Regions from separate parts of the Streptomyces sp. NPDC001493 genome, predicted to be linked through region 3. Evidence: riboswitches for the same ligand, from Rfam matches in the RefSeq annotation. Region 3 holds a riboswitch; each other region holds the start of a gene.
What was found. A riboswitch is a leader RNA that binds a small molecule or an ion and turns the genes downstream of it on or off. The one in region 3 is predicted to bind cobalamin.
Positions count from the first base shown of each region.

Region 1: linked by a shared signal. The riboswitch ahead of ACWCWD_RS32380 (ABC transporter substrate-binding protein) and the one ahead of ACWCWD_RS24600 ((2Fe-2S) ferredoxin domain-containing protein) in region 3 are both predicted to bind cobalamin.
Region 2: linked by a shared signal. The riboswitch ahead of ACWCWD_RS02470 (CbtB domain-containing protein) and the one ahead of ACWCWD_RS24600 ((2Fe-2S) ferredoxin domain-containing protein) in region 3 are both predicted to bind cobalamin.
Region 4: linked by a shared signal. The riboswitch ahead of ACWCWD_RS10130 (ribonucleoside-diphosphate reductase subunit alpha) and the one ahead of ACWCWD_RS24600 ((2Fe-2S) ferredoxin domain-containing protein) in region 3 are both predicted to bind cobalamin.

Region 1 is NZ_JBSFHV010000032.1:41,746-45,010, reverse strand. Features, by position in the region: gene ACWCWD_RS32385 (FecCD family ABC transporter permease) at 1-458, opposite strand, end outside; gene ACWCWD_RS32380 (ABC transporter substrate-binding protein) at 455-1,540, opposite strand; cobalamin riboswitch at 1,612-1,800, opposite strand; gene ACWCWD_RS32375 (beta-ketoacyl-[acyl-carrier-protein] synthase family protein) at 1,928-3,151, opposite strand; gene ACWCWD_RS32370 (acyl carrier protein) at 3,148-3,265, opposite strand, start outside.
Region 2 is NZ_JBSFHV010000001.1:636,153-639,417, reverse strand. Features, by position in the region: gene ACWCWD_RS02480 (tetratricopeptide repeat protein) at 1-297, shown strand, start outside; gene ACWCWD_RS02475 (CbtA family protein) at 452-1,225, opposite strand; gene ACWCWD_RS02470 (CbtB domain-containing protein) at 1,248-1,463, opposite strand; adenosylcobalamin (AdoCbl) riboswitch at 1,467-1,613, opposite strand; partial or broken gene ACWCWD_RS02465 (IS110 family transposase) at 2,051-2,203, shown strand; gene ACWCWD_RS02460 (hypothetical protein) at 2,226-2,612, opposite strand; gene ACWCWD_RS02455 (5-dehydro-4-deoxyglucarate dehydratase) at 3,133-3,265, shown strand, end outside.
Region 3 is NZ_JBSFHV010000018.1:89,054-92,318, reverse strand. Features, by position in the region: gene ACWCWD_RS24610 (TetR/AcrR family transcriptional regulator) at 1-489, shown strand, start outside; gene ACWCWD_RS24605 (glycosyltransferase) at 656-964, opposite strand; cobalamin riboswitch at 1,133-1,258, shown strand; gene ACWCWD_RS24600 ((2Fe-2S) ferredoxin domain-containing protein) at 1,378-1,749, shown strand; gene metE (5-methyltetrahydropteroyltriglutamate--homocysteine S-methyltransferase) at 1,947-3,265, opposite strand, start outside.
Region 4 is NZ_JBSFHV010000005.1:144,598-147,862, reverse strand. Features, by position in the region: gene ACWCWD_RS10140 (hypothetical protein) at 1-344, shown strand, start outside; gene ACWCWD_RS10135 (GNAT family N-acetyltransferase) at 400-912, shown strand; cobalamin riboswitch at 1,075-1,197, shown strand; gene ACWCWD_RS10130 (ribonucleoside-diphosphate reductase subunit alpha) at 1,340-3,265, shown strand, end outside.

The DNA.
Region 1 (3,265 bases), on a different contig from region 3:
CCCAGCACCACGACCACGACCGCGCCGGTGGACGCCCCCGAGGAGACGCCGAGGACGAAGGGGTCGGCGAGCGGGTTGCGGAGCAGCGACTGCATGACGGTCCCGCACACCGCGAGCCCGGCGCCGCAGACGGCCGCGAGCAGGGTGCGCGGCATCCTGAGGTCCCAGACGATGCCGTCCCGGATCGGGCTCAGCTCCGTTTCGCCGAGGCCCAGGTGGGCGGCGACCACCGACCACACGTCGGCGACGGAGATCCGGGCCGGGCCGATGGTGACGGCCACCGCGACGGAGGCCAGGAGCAGTACGGTTCCGCCGCCCCACAGGAGCGGTTCGGGCACGGCCCGCAGGCCGGTGCGCCGCCCGTACGGTACGGACCGGGCGCCGGCGTCGGCCGGCACCGGGCGGGTGCCGGCCGGCACGGCGGCAGGGGCGCCCGCCGGGTCGCCGTCGGCCGTCATCCGGCGAGGCCGAACTCGCGCAGCCCCGCCGCGACGCGCTCGATGCCCTCCACCGTGCGGATGGTGGGGTTCATGGCCTGGCCGCTGAGCAGGACGTACCGCTTGTTCCGTACGGCGTCCATGTTCTTGGTGACCGGGTTGGACTCCAGGAACTCGATCTTCTTCTCGGCGCTCTCGGCCGTCTGCGACTTGCGGGTGAGGTCGCCGATGACGAGGACGTCCGGATCGCGGTCGGCGATGGTCTCCCAGTTGATCTGGGGCCATTCCTCGTGGGTGTCGTCGAAGACGTTCTTCGCGCCGAGTTCGGTGGTGATGATGCCGGGCGCCCCGCAGCAGCCCGCCAGGTACGGGGCCTCGGAGTTGGCGAACCAGTACATCAGGGTGGTGCCGGAGGCGTCGATGCCGTCGGTCGCCTTCGCCACGCGGGCCCGCAGGTCCTGGATGAGCTTCTCGCCCCGTTCCGGTACGCCGAACACCCGGGCCAGGTCGCGTATCTCGCCGTAGACGCTGTCCAGGGTGAGGGCGGTGGAGCGGGCGCCGTCGCCGTCGCCGCTGTTGTCCTTGCCGGTGCAGTCGGAGGGCGAGACGTAGGTGGGGACGCCCAGGTCCTCGAACTGTTCGCGGGGGGCGACCCCGCCCTTGCCGAGGGTGGACTCGAACGAGGCGCTGACGAAGTCGGGTTCCCGCTCCAGCACCTTCTCCGAGGAGGGGGCGTTGTCGGAGAGCCTCGGGACCTTCGCGTTGGCCTTCTCCAGGCCCTTCATCACGGGGTCGGTCCAGGTGGCGGTGGCCGCGAGCCGGTCGGCGAGGCCGAGGGAGAGCAGGATCTCCGTCGATCCCTGGTTGAGGGAGACCGCGTGGTGCGGGGCGGAGGTGACGGTGACGGTGCGTCCGCAGTTGTGGAGCGTCACCGGGTATCCGTCGACGGCCGCACCGGCGGCGGCCGGTGCGTCGTCTCCGGTGCCGCCGCAGGCGGTCGTCAGCAGGAGCCCCGCCGTCAGCAGGGCGGCGCGGCGGGCGGATCGGGCCACGCGCGCGTGCCAGGCGTCGCCCGACGGGCGGGGCTTTCGAAACACGGCCATGGGGGGCACGGGGTACCTCGGCGTCTCTGGGCCCATGCGCGGGGCCCGTTGTACGGAATGCTGCGGCCCGTACGGGTCGCAGGGCGCCAGCAGGTCTTCGGACTCGGGTTCGTGCGGACGGGGCGCCTTCCCGGGAAACCCGTGGGTCTCCCAGTGGCCGTGGCCCCGCCCGTCCCCCTCACCGCTGCGCGTCAGTTCCGGACTCTCACCGGATTCCCTGACCCCATGTGTGGAGTGCGACTGGCACTGGGAAGCTATCACGCCCCGCCGCGCCGGCCGGATGCCTGTTCGGTGCCGTACGACCACCGCCACGGCCCCGGACCGGGTACGCCGACGGGGCGCCGCCGGAGGTCGTCCGGCGGCGCCCCGCTGTTCACGGCTCCCGGGTCAGGGCAGCCGCAGTGCGATCACGGCGTTGTGGCCGCCGAACCCGAAGGAGTGGCTGACGGCCCGGCGGACGGCGACGGGCCGGGGCGCCTTGGTGACGCAGTCGATGTCGAACCCGGGTGCCGGGGCGTCCAGGTTGGCGATCGGCGGGACGAGCTGGTGCTGGAGGGTCAGCACGGTGAGCGCGGCCTCGATGGCGCCCGCCGCTCCCATGCAGTGGCCGAGCACGCCCTTGGGCGCGGTGACCGGCGGCCGGTGCGGGTAGGCCCGGGCGATGAGGGCGGCCTCGGTGGCGTCGTTGAGCGGGGTCGCGGTGCCGTGTGCGTTGACGTGGCCGACGTCCTCGGCGCGCCAGTCGGCGTCCCGCAGGGCGGCGTCGACAGCCGCCCTGGCCACCTTGCCGGAGGGGTGCGGGCTGGTGGGGTGGTGGGCGTCGGTGGTGGCTCCCGTGCCCGCGATCAACGCTCTGGGGACCGCCCCCCTGGCCACGGCGTCCTCAGCCCGTTCCAGCACCATGATGGCGGCGCCCTCGCCCATGACGAGGCCCGCGCGGTCCTCGGCGAACGGGCGGCAGAGCAGCGACGGGTCGCCGTCCGGCAGGGCCGCCGCACCGGACCGGGCCAGGCCCGTCATCGCCACCGGGAAGACGATCGACTCGGTCGCCCCGGCGACGGCGATGTCGCACTGACCGCTCATCAGCATGTCCCGCGCCACCGACAGGGCGGTGACCCCGGACGAACAGGCCGTGCACGGAGCCAGGCTGGGGCCGGTGGCCCCGAGCTGGATCGCGATCTCCGCGGCGGGCATGTTGGGGATGGTGAGCAGGATGCCCGCGGGCGAGGACGCCTCGGCCCCCAGCCGGTCCAGCACCACGGCCTGCTCGGAGAGGGCCGCCGACCCGCCGCTGCTGGTACCCACCACGACCGAGACCCGGGCGCCGTCCCAGCCGCCCGGGTCGAGACCGGCGTCGGCCACCGCCTCCCGGGCGGCGAGCACCGCGAACTTGACGTACTTGCCCATCCGGTAGGCGGTCCGGCCGCCGACGGCGTCGTCCAGGTCGATGCCGGTGACCGTGCAGGCGAAGTCGACCGCGCACCCCTCCAGTTCGGGAACCGTACGGGCCGAGGACACCCCGGCGAGCACGCCCTCCCAGGTGGAGGCCGTGTCGTTGCCCGCCGGGGTGATCATGCCCAGTCCGGTGACGGCGATCTCGGGCCTCTTCATCGGGTGTTGCTCACCGGCTCCCCGCGGCGGGAGGCGGTACGGATGAACTCCGAGATGTCCGCGAGGGTGGCGTCCCGGTGGAGGGTGTCGACGGGGGTGTGGATGCCGAGGGTT
Region 2 (3,265 bases), on a different contig from region 3:
GCGCAGTTGTTCTTCGACGCGAAGGAGTACCTCACCGCGGCGCGCATTCTGGGCGGGCTCGTCGACGAGGTCCCGGAGCAGGTGGCCCCGCGCCTGTTGCTCGCCCGTGCCTACTACCACTCGGCGCGGCTCGGGAAGGCCGAGGCGGAGCTGCGGATCGTCCTGGAGCGTGACCCGGTCGAGGACTACGCGCGCCTGCTGCTGGGACGCACGCTGGAGCGCCAGGGCCGGCACGAGGAGGCCGCGCCGCACCTGCGGGTGGCCGCCGCCCTGAACGGCGACTTCAGCACCGACTGACCTTCCCCGGTGGCGGCGGCCGTCGCGGCGCCCCGGTCCTCGCCGAGGACCGGGGCACCCCCGGTGGTACGACGCCGGCGTGTGCGGCCGGAGAGTCTCTCCGGCCGCACACGCGTGGGACGCCCACGCGTGGTACGGGACAGCCGCGGGGTGGTCAGCCCACCGCCCCGGCTGTCCGGTGCGCGCTGTCCCGGAAGGTCTCGCCCCGCCCCCGCGAGGGAAGCAGCAGGCGCTCGGTGAGGGCACCGAAGATCAGCCCGAAGCTCACCCAGAGGGTGGCCTGGACCGCGAGGGTGGAGAGCCGGAATTCCCAGAGCAGGGTCGCCGGGAAGTCCGCGCCCACCTCGTCGAACGACGGCAGGAACACGTACGCGAGTCCGATCAGCAGGACGTATCCGGCGGACGCGGCGACGGTCGCGTTCCAGTTGCCGAGGCGCGGCGCGAGCCGCCTTCCGGCGATGACGGCGGCGACGGCGAGCAGGACGCTGAGCGCCACCATGAGGAAGAACAGCCCCGTACGTTGGCCGATGGTGTCCGGGTTGCCGACGGCCGGCGGGTTGGCGGGGTACTTCAGGAACGGTACGAGGTAGACGGTCAGCAGCGCCGCCCCCGCGACCAGGGCCGCGGTGGCCCGGGGGCCGAAGTTCCCGATGCGGCCGAGGGTGTAGCAGAAGACGAGTGCCGCGATGCCGCCGACGGCGACGCCGAAGACGAGGACGCCGGTGGCGAGACCGCCGGTGGCCTGCATCGTCCGGCTGACCAGTTCCTCGCCGCCGTGGTGGTCGTGGTTGTGGGCCTCTTCCAGGGCGATGGACGCGTCCACCCGGGACTCACCGAGGAAGTAGGCGACGAGGAGTGCCGCGACGCCCGCGAGCAGGCCCGCGAGCATGCCGCGGACCAGGAGTGCTCGAACGGATATGGAGTTCATGAGAGTTCGGTTCCCCTGAGGTCTAGTGGCAGGGGAAGCCGAGAAGGTGACGGCCGTCGTGGACCCACTCGTGAACGGCCTCGCCGGAGAAGACCGAGGTGGCGCCCTGCTCCGCGCCGACGAAGTACAGCAGGACGAGCATGAGGATGCCGAAGAAGACCGCCCACGGGGCGATCGCCTTCAGCGATATGGGGGTGACGGCGGGTACGCCGGTCGAGGGTGCGGCAATGTGTGCCATGGCAGAACCTCCTGAGGGAACACGCGTCCCGATCGTGGTGCCTGAGACGACGGTGTTGGGTCTGACTTCCCGCAGGTACGGGTTCACAGTGGCGCGACCGTGCCGGATTCTCACCGGACTTCCGTTACGCCGTCGTCATGCTGGTCAGACCATAGCGCCTGCGTTCGGGCGCCGCCATGGGGCGTCGCGCCATCCTCTCCTCAACACCATTGCTCAGAGCGGCTGTTGAGAAAAAAGATCCTTCCGCGACGACCTTGCGGGTGACATTCGCCTCACCGGCACCGAACCACGCACCGAACCACGCACCGCGTGAGGCCGGTTCACCGGCGACGCCGTCGGCCCGCTCGGCTCCCCCGCCGCCGGCATCTCCAGTCGCGCGCCGCGGTTCCGGCCCCGCCACCCGTCCGGCCCGGGCGGAAGGGTGGACAGCCCGGTCACGGCCGGCCCGAGCACCCGGGCTCCACCGTCCGCGGCCGCACCCGCTCGACCGGCCGCAGGTCGGGAGGCTCTTCGCGATGTGGATGTGGCGATCGGTGCCGTGGGCGAGGCGAGGACGACCTGACCGGTGAGGCCACCCGGGTCGCGGCCCGCCCTCCCGGGCCAACTTCGACAAGAACATCGCCCAGGGCAAGCACCACGCCCAAGCCCTCCTCTGCCTCGCGGGACGACGAGCCGACGTCCTCTTCGCGATGCTCTGCGACGGCACCTTCCACGAACCCCAACCCGCCCGGTCTGTTTGACCGAACACCACGCTGCGAGCGCTCAGGAGACGGGCCGATCTGCGACGTCTCGGTACTCGTCCACGAGCCGGAAGAAGGCGTCGAGCGGAGATTCACAAGGAAGGTTCTCCACGATCGCGGCGTCCCATCCAGTCGCCATCGACCATCCACGGGTCCTGCTGAGCCAAGCGGCAAATCCTCCGCTTCCGCGATGAAACGGGAACTCCTCATCGGCATCGTGGACCTGAAGAGCGAGGTGGTAGCCGAACATCATCACCGCCAGTTCCCGCAACGAGCCGTTACGCACCCATGCGTTCGGCCGCTGCCGAACGGCATCCAGCAGGTCATAGACGTCCCGCCACTCTTCAACAGCGCGCGCCTTCGACTCTCCGCCTGACACTCCCACCGCATCCCCCTCTCCAGCCGACACCACCGGCAAGCTAACCCGCCACCTTGACGAACCACATAGGGCCCCCTGCCACGCTCCCCGCCGCGCCCAATCGTGCATGGTCACGCACAGTTGTGCACCCGGCGGAACGATCGCAGCAATTCCGCACGCTCACCCGAGGCCGGGCGTCCCTCACCCTCGCCCCCGTCATGGCTGAAAATCGCCCAGAGGATTTGCGCCCGCACGGCGGCCGGCACGACGATCCCCCGCGCCCTCATCCCACCCCTCCCCGGCGGCCCACCACGGGCAACCTGCGGCATCACACCAGCTCAAGCTGCATGCACATCTGCACTCCCCCCGCTCACGGTCAACATCTCGACACTCTCGAAAGCTTGGCCGGAAGTCGTACCCGCAGCCGTCACGCGCAGATCGCTTCGCACCTGCCTGTCTGAAACCGACCTACGCACGACCCTTGACCTCGGCGCGCGGCGGCGCCTACTTTCCGTGCAGCGATTCGCCATATTGACCAACGTTCATATACATGAACTCGGAAAGGTGCTCCATGCTAGAGGGCGTTCTGTTCTTTCCCGTGACTCCGTTCGCTCCGGACGATTCGGTGGATACCGCGAAGCTGGCGGAACACGTACGGAGCGGAGTCCGCGCCGGGGCGGGTGGGGTGTTCGTCGCCTGCGGCA
Region 3 (3,265 bases):
GGCGTCAGCCCGGCGACCGTCTACCGGCACTGGCCCTCACGCGGTGCGCTGGCCCTCGACGGATTCCGGCACGCCGTCGGGGACCAGGTCGCGCTCGACGACACCGGAGACGTCCGTGCGGACCTGACGCGGTTCATCACCGCGTTCATCCGGCTCGCCACCCAGCGGCCCGCCGGTCCCGTCTTCGCCCAGCTCATCGGCGCCGCCCAGACGGACGCGGAACTCGCCGGACAGTTCGAGCACCACTACTTCGGCCCGCGCCGGCGCGAGGCCTTCGCCCTGCTGGAGAAGGCGAAGGACCGCGGACAGATCCGTACGGACGCCGACCCCGGACTAATGGTGGACCTCATCTGGGGCGCCTGCTACATCCGGCTGCTCCTGCCCCACCTCACCGACCAGCTCACCGAGGACTTCGCCCCCGCCGTCGTCGACCAGGCCCTGGCCGGTCTCCTCGTCGCGGCAGCGGACGGGGGAGAGCCGGGCAGGTAGGGCGCCTTCCGGCCGGGTGCGGGCGCAGGGCGGCACCGGCGGGGAACCGGGCGGGCCGGGAGTCGCGTCGGGTCGGGGGCCGCGTCGGGCCGGGGGAGTGTCGGGTCGGGGGCCGCGTCGGGCCGCGAGCCACGCCGCCCCGGACGTCCGTTCCGGGCGGGACGGCTCAGATGGCGACGACCGCCCCTTCGCGCATCCAGCCCCGGCCGTCCGCGGCCGCGTCGGTGGTGACCAGGACGTAGCCGTACTCGTTGTACGACGCTCCCTCGCAGGTCGACGCGCCGACGATGTCACCGGCGTACTTGGTCTTCACGACGGCGCTGTTCGGGTTCGGGTTCTCGTACACCCCGGCGGTCGGCCACACGACCTTGTACTGGCAGCCGGACTGGGCGGCGGCACCGGGGGCGGTGGCGACCACTCCGGCGAAGCCGACCGCGGTGGCAAGGACGGTGGTGGCGATACGGGTCAGGCGCATGATCGGTGGCACTCCTCGGGTACGACTCGGGTACGACTCAGATATGACTCGGGTACGACGATGTGTCAGGCGCATGATCATAGGGGCGGGTCGGGCCGTGCCGCTCCCGCCCGTACCGACCCAGCGCGCCGGATGGGATGATGCCCGGTGACAGGGCGACGGCGGTCCGAGGAATCCGGTGCGAAACCGGAGCGGTCCCGCCACTGTGATCGGTGAGCGAATCCCGGCGTACCACTGCCTCCGGCGAGGGGCGGGAAGGGCGGGACGAGCGGCGACCCGAGAGCCAGGAGACTCACGCGGTCGCCTCCTCAACGAACGCCGGGGCGGATCTCCCCGGAGAGGGGTGGTTCGGCGTGCCCGCAAGGCCGGCCGAAGAGGCTCACGTACAGAAGAACAGCACCGGGACCGGGGTCGTGCCCGGCAGGGGCGCGACGGCCGGAGCGGTGCCCTGCCGGGTCGTCGTGTGCCGGGACTGCTGCTGCGGCAGCCGCAAGGTGACCGGAGTCGATCACGCGGCGCAGACGGACCGCCTTCGCGAGGAGGCCCCGGTGCGGATATCGGACTGTCTGGACGTCTGCGACCAGGCCAACGTCGTGGTCGTGCAGCCCTCCACCGAGGGCCGGGCCGCCGGAGCCCGGCCCGTCTGGCTGGGACTGGTCAACGACCCCGACGCGACCGAGGACATCGCCTCCTGGATACGTGCCGGAGGGCCGGGCGTGGCCCCGCGCCCGGAGATCCTCGACCTCTACACCTTCGAACCTCCCGGGCGCCGGGGCCTCCGGTAGGACCGGCCCCGGCGGAGGACGGCCGACCGGCGGGGGAGGACGCCCGCCCGCCCGCCCGGAAGCGGCCCGGGCGGCGGGAAACGGTCGGGATTCGCCCCGGCCCGCGCACGTCCGACGCGAGCCGGGCCGACGGGGCCGGGACGCCCGAGACGTCCCGGCCCCGCCGTTGCTCCCGGGCCCCGCCGTTGCTCCCCGGGTCAGGATCCGGACAGCTCGCCGCGGACCGTACGAGCGGCGGCGACCAGGTTCTCCAGGGACGACCGGGTCTCGGTCCAGCCGCGGGTCTTCAGGCCGCAGTCGGGGTTGACCCACAGCCGTTCGGCGGGAATCGCCTTCAGGCCCTCCCGCAGAAGTCCGGCGGCCTCCTCCGTGCTGGGAACACGCGGGGAGTGGATGTCGTAGACGCCCGGTCCCGCCTCGCGCGGGTAGCCGTGGGCCGCGAGTTCGCGGGCGACCTCCATGCGGGAGCGGGCCGCCTCCAGACTGATGACGTCGGCGTCGAGATCGTCGATGGCCTGGACGATGTCGCCGAACTCGGCGTAGCACATGTGCGTGTGGATCTGCGTACCCGGCCGTACGCCGCCGGTGGTGAGCCGGAAGGACTCGGTCGCCCACCCCAGGTACGCGGCCCGGTCTGCGGACCGCAGCGGAAGCGTCTCGCGCAGGGCGGGTTCGTCCACCTGGATCACCGAGGTACCGGCCGCCTCCAGATCGGCGACCTCGTCCCGCAGCGCGAGCGCGACCTGCCGGGCCGTCTCCCCGAGCGGCTGGTCGTCCCGGACGAAGGACCAGGCCAGCATCGTCACCGGCCCGGTCAGCATGCCCTTCACCGGACGGGCGGTGAGCGACTGCGCGTACGAGGTCCAGCGCACGGTCATCGGACCGGGCCGGGAGACGTCGCCCGCCAGAACCGGCGGCCGGACGCAGCGGGTGCCGTAGGACTGGACCCAGCCGTGCCGGGTCGCGAGGTAGCCGGTGAGCTGCTCGGCGAAGTACTGCACCATGTCGTTGCGTTCGGGTTCGCCGTGCACCAGCACGTCGAGCCCGGCTTTCTCCTGGAAGGAGACGACCGCGCCGATCTCGGCCCGGATCCGTTCCTCGTAACCGGCCGTGTCGACGCGGCCGGCCCGCAGGTCCGCGCGTGCCGTCCGTACCTCGTCGGTCTGCGGGAACGAGCCGATGGTCGTCGTCGGCAGCAACGGCAGCTTGAGGTGCGCGCGTTGGGCGGCGGCGCGTTCGGCGTACGGCTGGGAGCGCCGGCCGTCGGCGGCGGTGACGGCCGTGGTCCTGGCGCGTACGGCGGGGTCGCGGGTGACCGGGGAGGCGGAGCGGGAGGCGAGGTCGGCACGGTTGGCGGCGATCTCTCCGGCGATCGACGCGGTGCCCCGAACCAGGCCCTTGGCGAGGGTGACGACCTCGGCGGTCTTCTGCCGGGCGAAGGCCAGCCAGCGCAGGATCTGAGGGTCGATGTCCCGTTCGGGTGCCGTGTCGATCGGGACGTGGAGCAGGGAGCAGG
Region 4 (3,265 bases), on a different contig from region 3:
ACTACTCCCCCGCCGACTGCAACAAGAAGCCGGTGTCCGACGGCTCGGCCGGCTACACCGTCTGCGAACGCGAGGGCGAGAGCTGGTACAGCGCGACCTCCCTCGGCCACGCCTACGCCCGCACCGAGGGGGACGTCTCCGTGACGGTCAGCGCCGGACTCCCCGGCGTGGACCGCGCCACCCTGCGCGAGGCGGCCGAAGCGGCCCACCTGGCGGACGACGCCGAGCTCGACAGGATCCTCCCGCCCCTCGGCCAGGCCCCCGGCTCGCAGCCGATCCAGCGCGGCGACCTCCCGCCGGAGGGCGACGGAGCCCCGAACAACGAGGTGGGCGTGAGCGGTTGAGCCGTTCCCGGAGCCGGGCTGTCCGCCCGTCCGCACGACGCGCAGAATGACGGTCATGGACCTGACGATCAGAAGGGCCGAGCCCGGGGAGTACGCACTCCTCGGCGAGATCACGGCCCACGCGTACCTCGGTGACGGGCTGTTGGGCGGAGGCGAGGACGACCCCTATCTGGCCAGCCTGCGGGACGTGGCCGGCCGGGCCGCCGTGGCGGACGTACTGGTGGCCGCGGACGACACCGGCACCGTGCTCGGCGGAGTCACCTACGCCCCGCCCGGCAGCCCCATGTGCGACGTCGCGGCGCCGGACGAGGCGGAGTTCCGGATGCTGGCGGTGGGCAGGGCGGGGCGCGGCCGGGGAGCCGGGGAAGCGCTCGTACGGGCCTGCGCGGCGCGGGCCCGCGCCACCGCCGGGGTCACCGGGCTCGCCCTGTCGACCCAGCCCGCCATGGCCGGGGCACACCGGATCTACCACCGCCTCGGCTTCGTACGCACCCCGGAACGCGACTGGCGGCCGGTGCCGGACCTGACACTGCTCACCTACCGGCTGGACCTGGGCAGCGGCGGCTGAGAGAGCCCGGCCCTGGTCGCACCCCCGTCCGGAACCCTCCCCGCCCCACCCGGACGGGCCACGGCCACGCCCCGGAAGGCCCGCAGCACCCTCCCGCGTACCGGAACACCGCCCCGCACCGCCACAACATGTGGGGCGTTCTCGCTGCCCGGCCACCACATGTATGCTCGTCTCGCTGTCGTCGCAGGGGAATCCGGTGCGAATCCGGAACTGTCCCGCAACGGTATGAACCGCGCGTTTCGCGCACCTTCGAGTCCGGCTACCTGCCGACAGCGCGTCCGGCTCACCCGAACCGGACGCCCGTACGTCCGGGCCTCGCGGTTGGGCCGGTGGACGCCGTGTGCGGTGCTGCCCGTCTCCAGGTGGCGCGCCCCGCGGCCCTCGCCTCCCCCCGCCGGTCCAGAGCCGAGCGAGGGAGAGCACCACCGTGACCATCGCGCCCGCCGATCCGGCGTCCGTGCCCGCAGCCACCGCAGCCACCGAGCCCGTCGACGGCCCCGGGGCCGCGCTGCTGCGCACCCTGACCGCCCTCACCGCGGACCTGCCGGACACCGACCCGGGGAGGGTCGCCGCCGCCGCGCTGCGGGGCCGCAGCGCGCACGCCGACGAGGCGGAGCTGCTGACCCTGGCCACCGAGTCGGCCGCCGGCCTGATCGCGGAGGACCCCGCCTACTCGCGGCTCGCCGCGCGGCTGCTCACCCGCACCATCGCCGCCGAGGCGGCCGGTGAGGGCGCGGTGTCGTTCTCCGCGTCGGTCGCCGTCGGCCACCGCGAGGGCCTGATCGCGGACCGTACGGCCGCGTTCGTGGCGCTGCACGCCGAGCGGCTGGACGCGCTGGTCGAGGAAGCCCTGACGGACGGCGCCGACGACCGGTTCGGCTACTTCGGGCTGCGCACCCTCTACAGCCGCTACCTGCTGCGCCACCCGATCACCCGCCAGGTGGTGGAGATCCCGCAGCACTTCATGCTGCGGGTCGCGGCCGGGCTCGCCGAGGACGACTCCGCGCGGGCGGTGGACGAGGTCGCGGCGCTCTACGGGCTGATGAGCCGGCTGGACTACCTGCCCTCCTCCCCCACGCTCTTCAACTCGGGCACCCGCCACCCGCAGATGTCCTCCTGCTACCTGCTGGACTCCCCGCTGGACGAGCTGGACTCGATCTACGGCCGCTACCACGAGGTGGCGCGGCTCTCGAAGCACGCGGGCGGCATCGGTCTGTCGTTCTCCCGCATCCGCTCGCGCGGTTCGCTGATCCGGGGCACCAACGGGCTCTCCAACGGCATCGTGCCGTTCATGAAGACGCTGGACGCCTCCGTCGCGGCCGTCAACCAGGGCGGCCGGCGCAAGGGCGCGGCCGCGGTCTACCTGGAGACCTGGCACGCGGACATCGAGGAGTTCCTGGAGCTGCGCGACAACACCGGTGAGGACCAGCGGCGTACGCACAACCTGAACCTGGCGCACTGGATCCCCGACGAGTTCATGCGCCGGGTCGACGCCGACTCCGCCTGGTCGCTCTTCTCGCCCGCCGACGTCCCCGAGCTGGTCGACCTGTGGGGCGACGAGTTCGACGCCGCCTACCGGGCCGCCGAGGCGAAGGGCCTGGCCCGCCGGACGATCCCCGCACGCGAGCTGTACGGCCGGATGATGCGCACCCTGGCGCAGACCGGCCAGGGCTGGATGACGTTCAAGGACGCGTCCAACCGCACCGCGAACCAGACCGCCGAGCCGGGCCGGGTCGTGCACTCCTCGAACCTCTGCACGGAGATCCTGGAGGTCACCGAGGACGGCGAGACCGCCGTCTGCAACCTCGGCTCGGTCAACCTGGGCGCCTTCGTGGCGGACGGGACGATCGACTGGGAGCGGCTGGACGCCACCGTGCGGACCGCCGTGACCTTCCTGGACCGGGTCGTCGACATCAACTTCTACCCGACCGAGCAGTCCGGCCGCTCCAACGCCCGCTGGCGGCCGGTGGGTCTGGGCGCGATGGGCCTCCAGGACGTCTTCTTCCAGCTGCGGCTGCCGTTCGACTCCGCCGAGGCCCGTGAGCTCTCCACCCGCATCTCGGAGCGGATCATGCTCGCCGCGTACGAGGCCTCCTGCGACCTCGCCGAGAAGTCCGGGCCGCTGCCCGCGTGGAGCGAGACCCGTGCCGCGCGCGGGGTGCTGCACCCGGACCACTACGACACGGCGCCGGCCTGGCCGGAACGGTGGGAGGCGCTGCGCGCCCGGATCGCGAAGACCGGGATGCGCAACTCCCTGCTGCTCGCCATCGCGCCGACCGCCACCATCGCCTCGATCGCCGGGGTGTACGAGTGCATCGAGCCGCAGGTCTCCAACCTCTTCAAGCGCGAGACG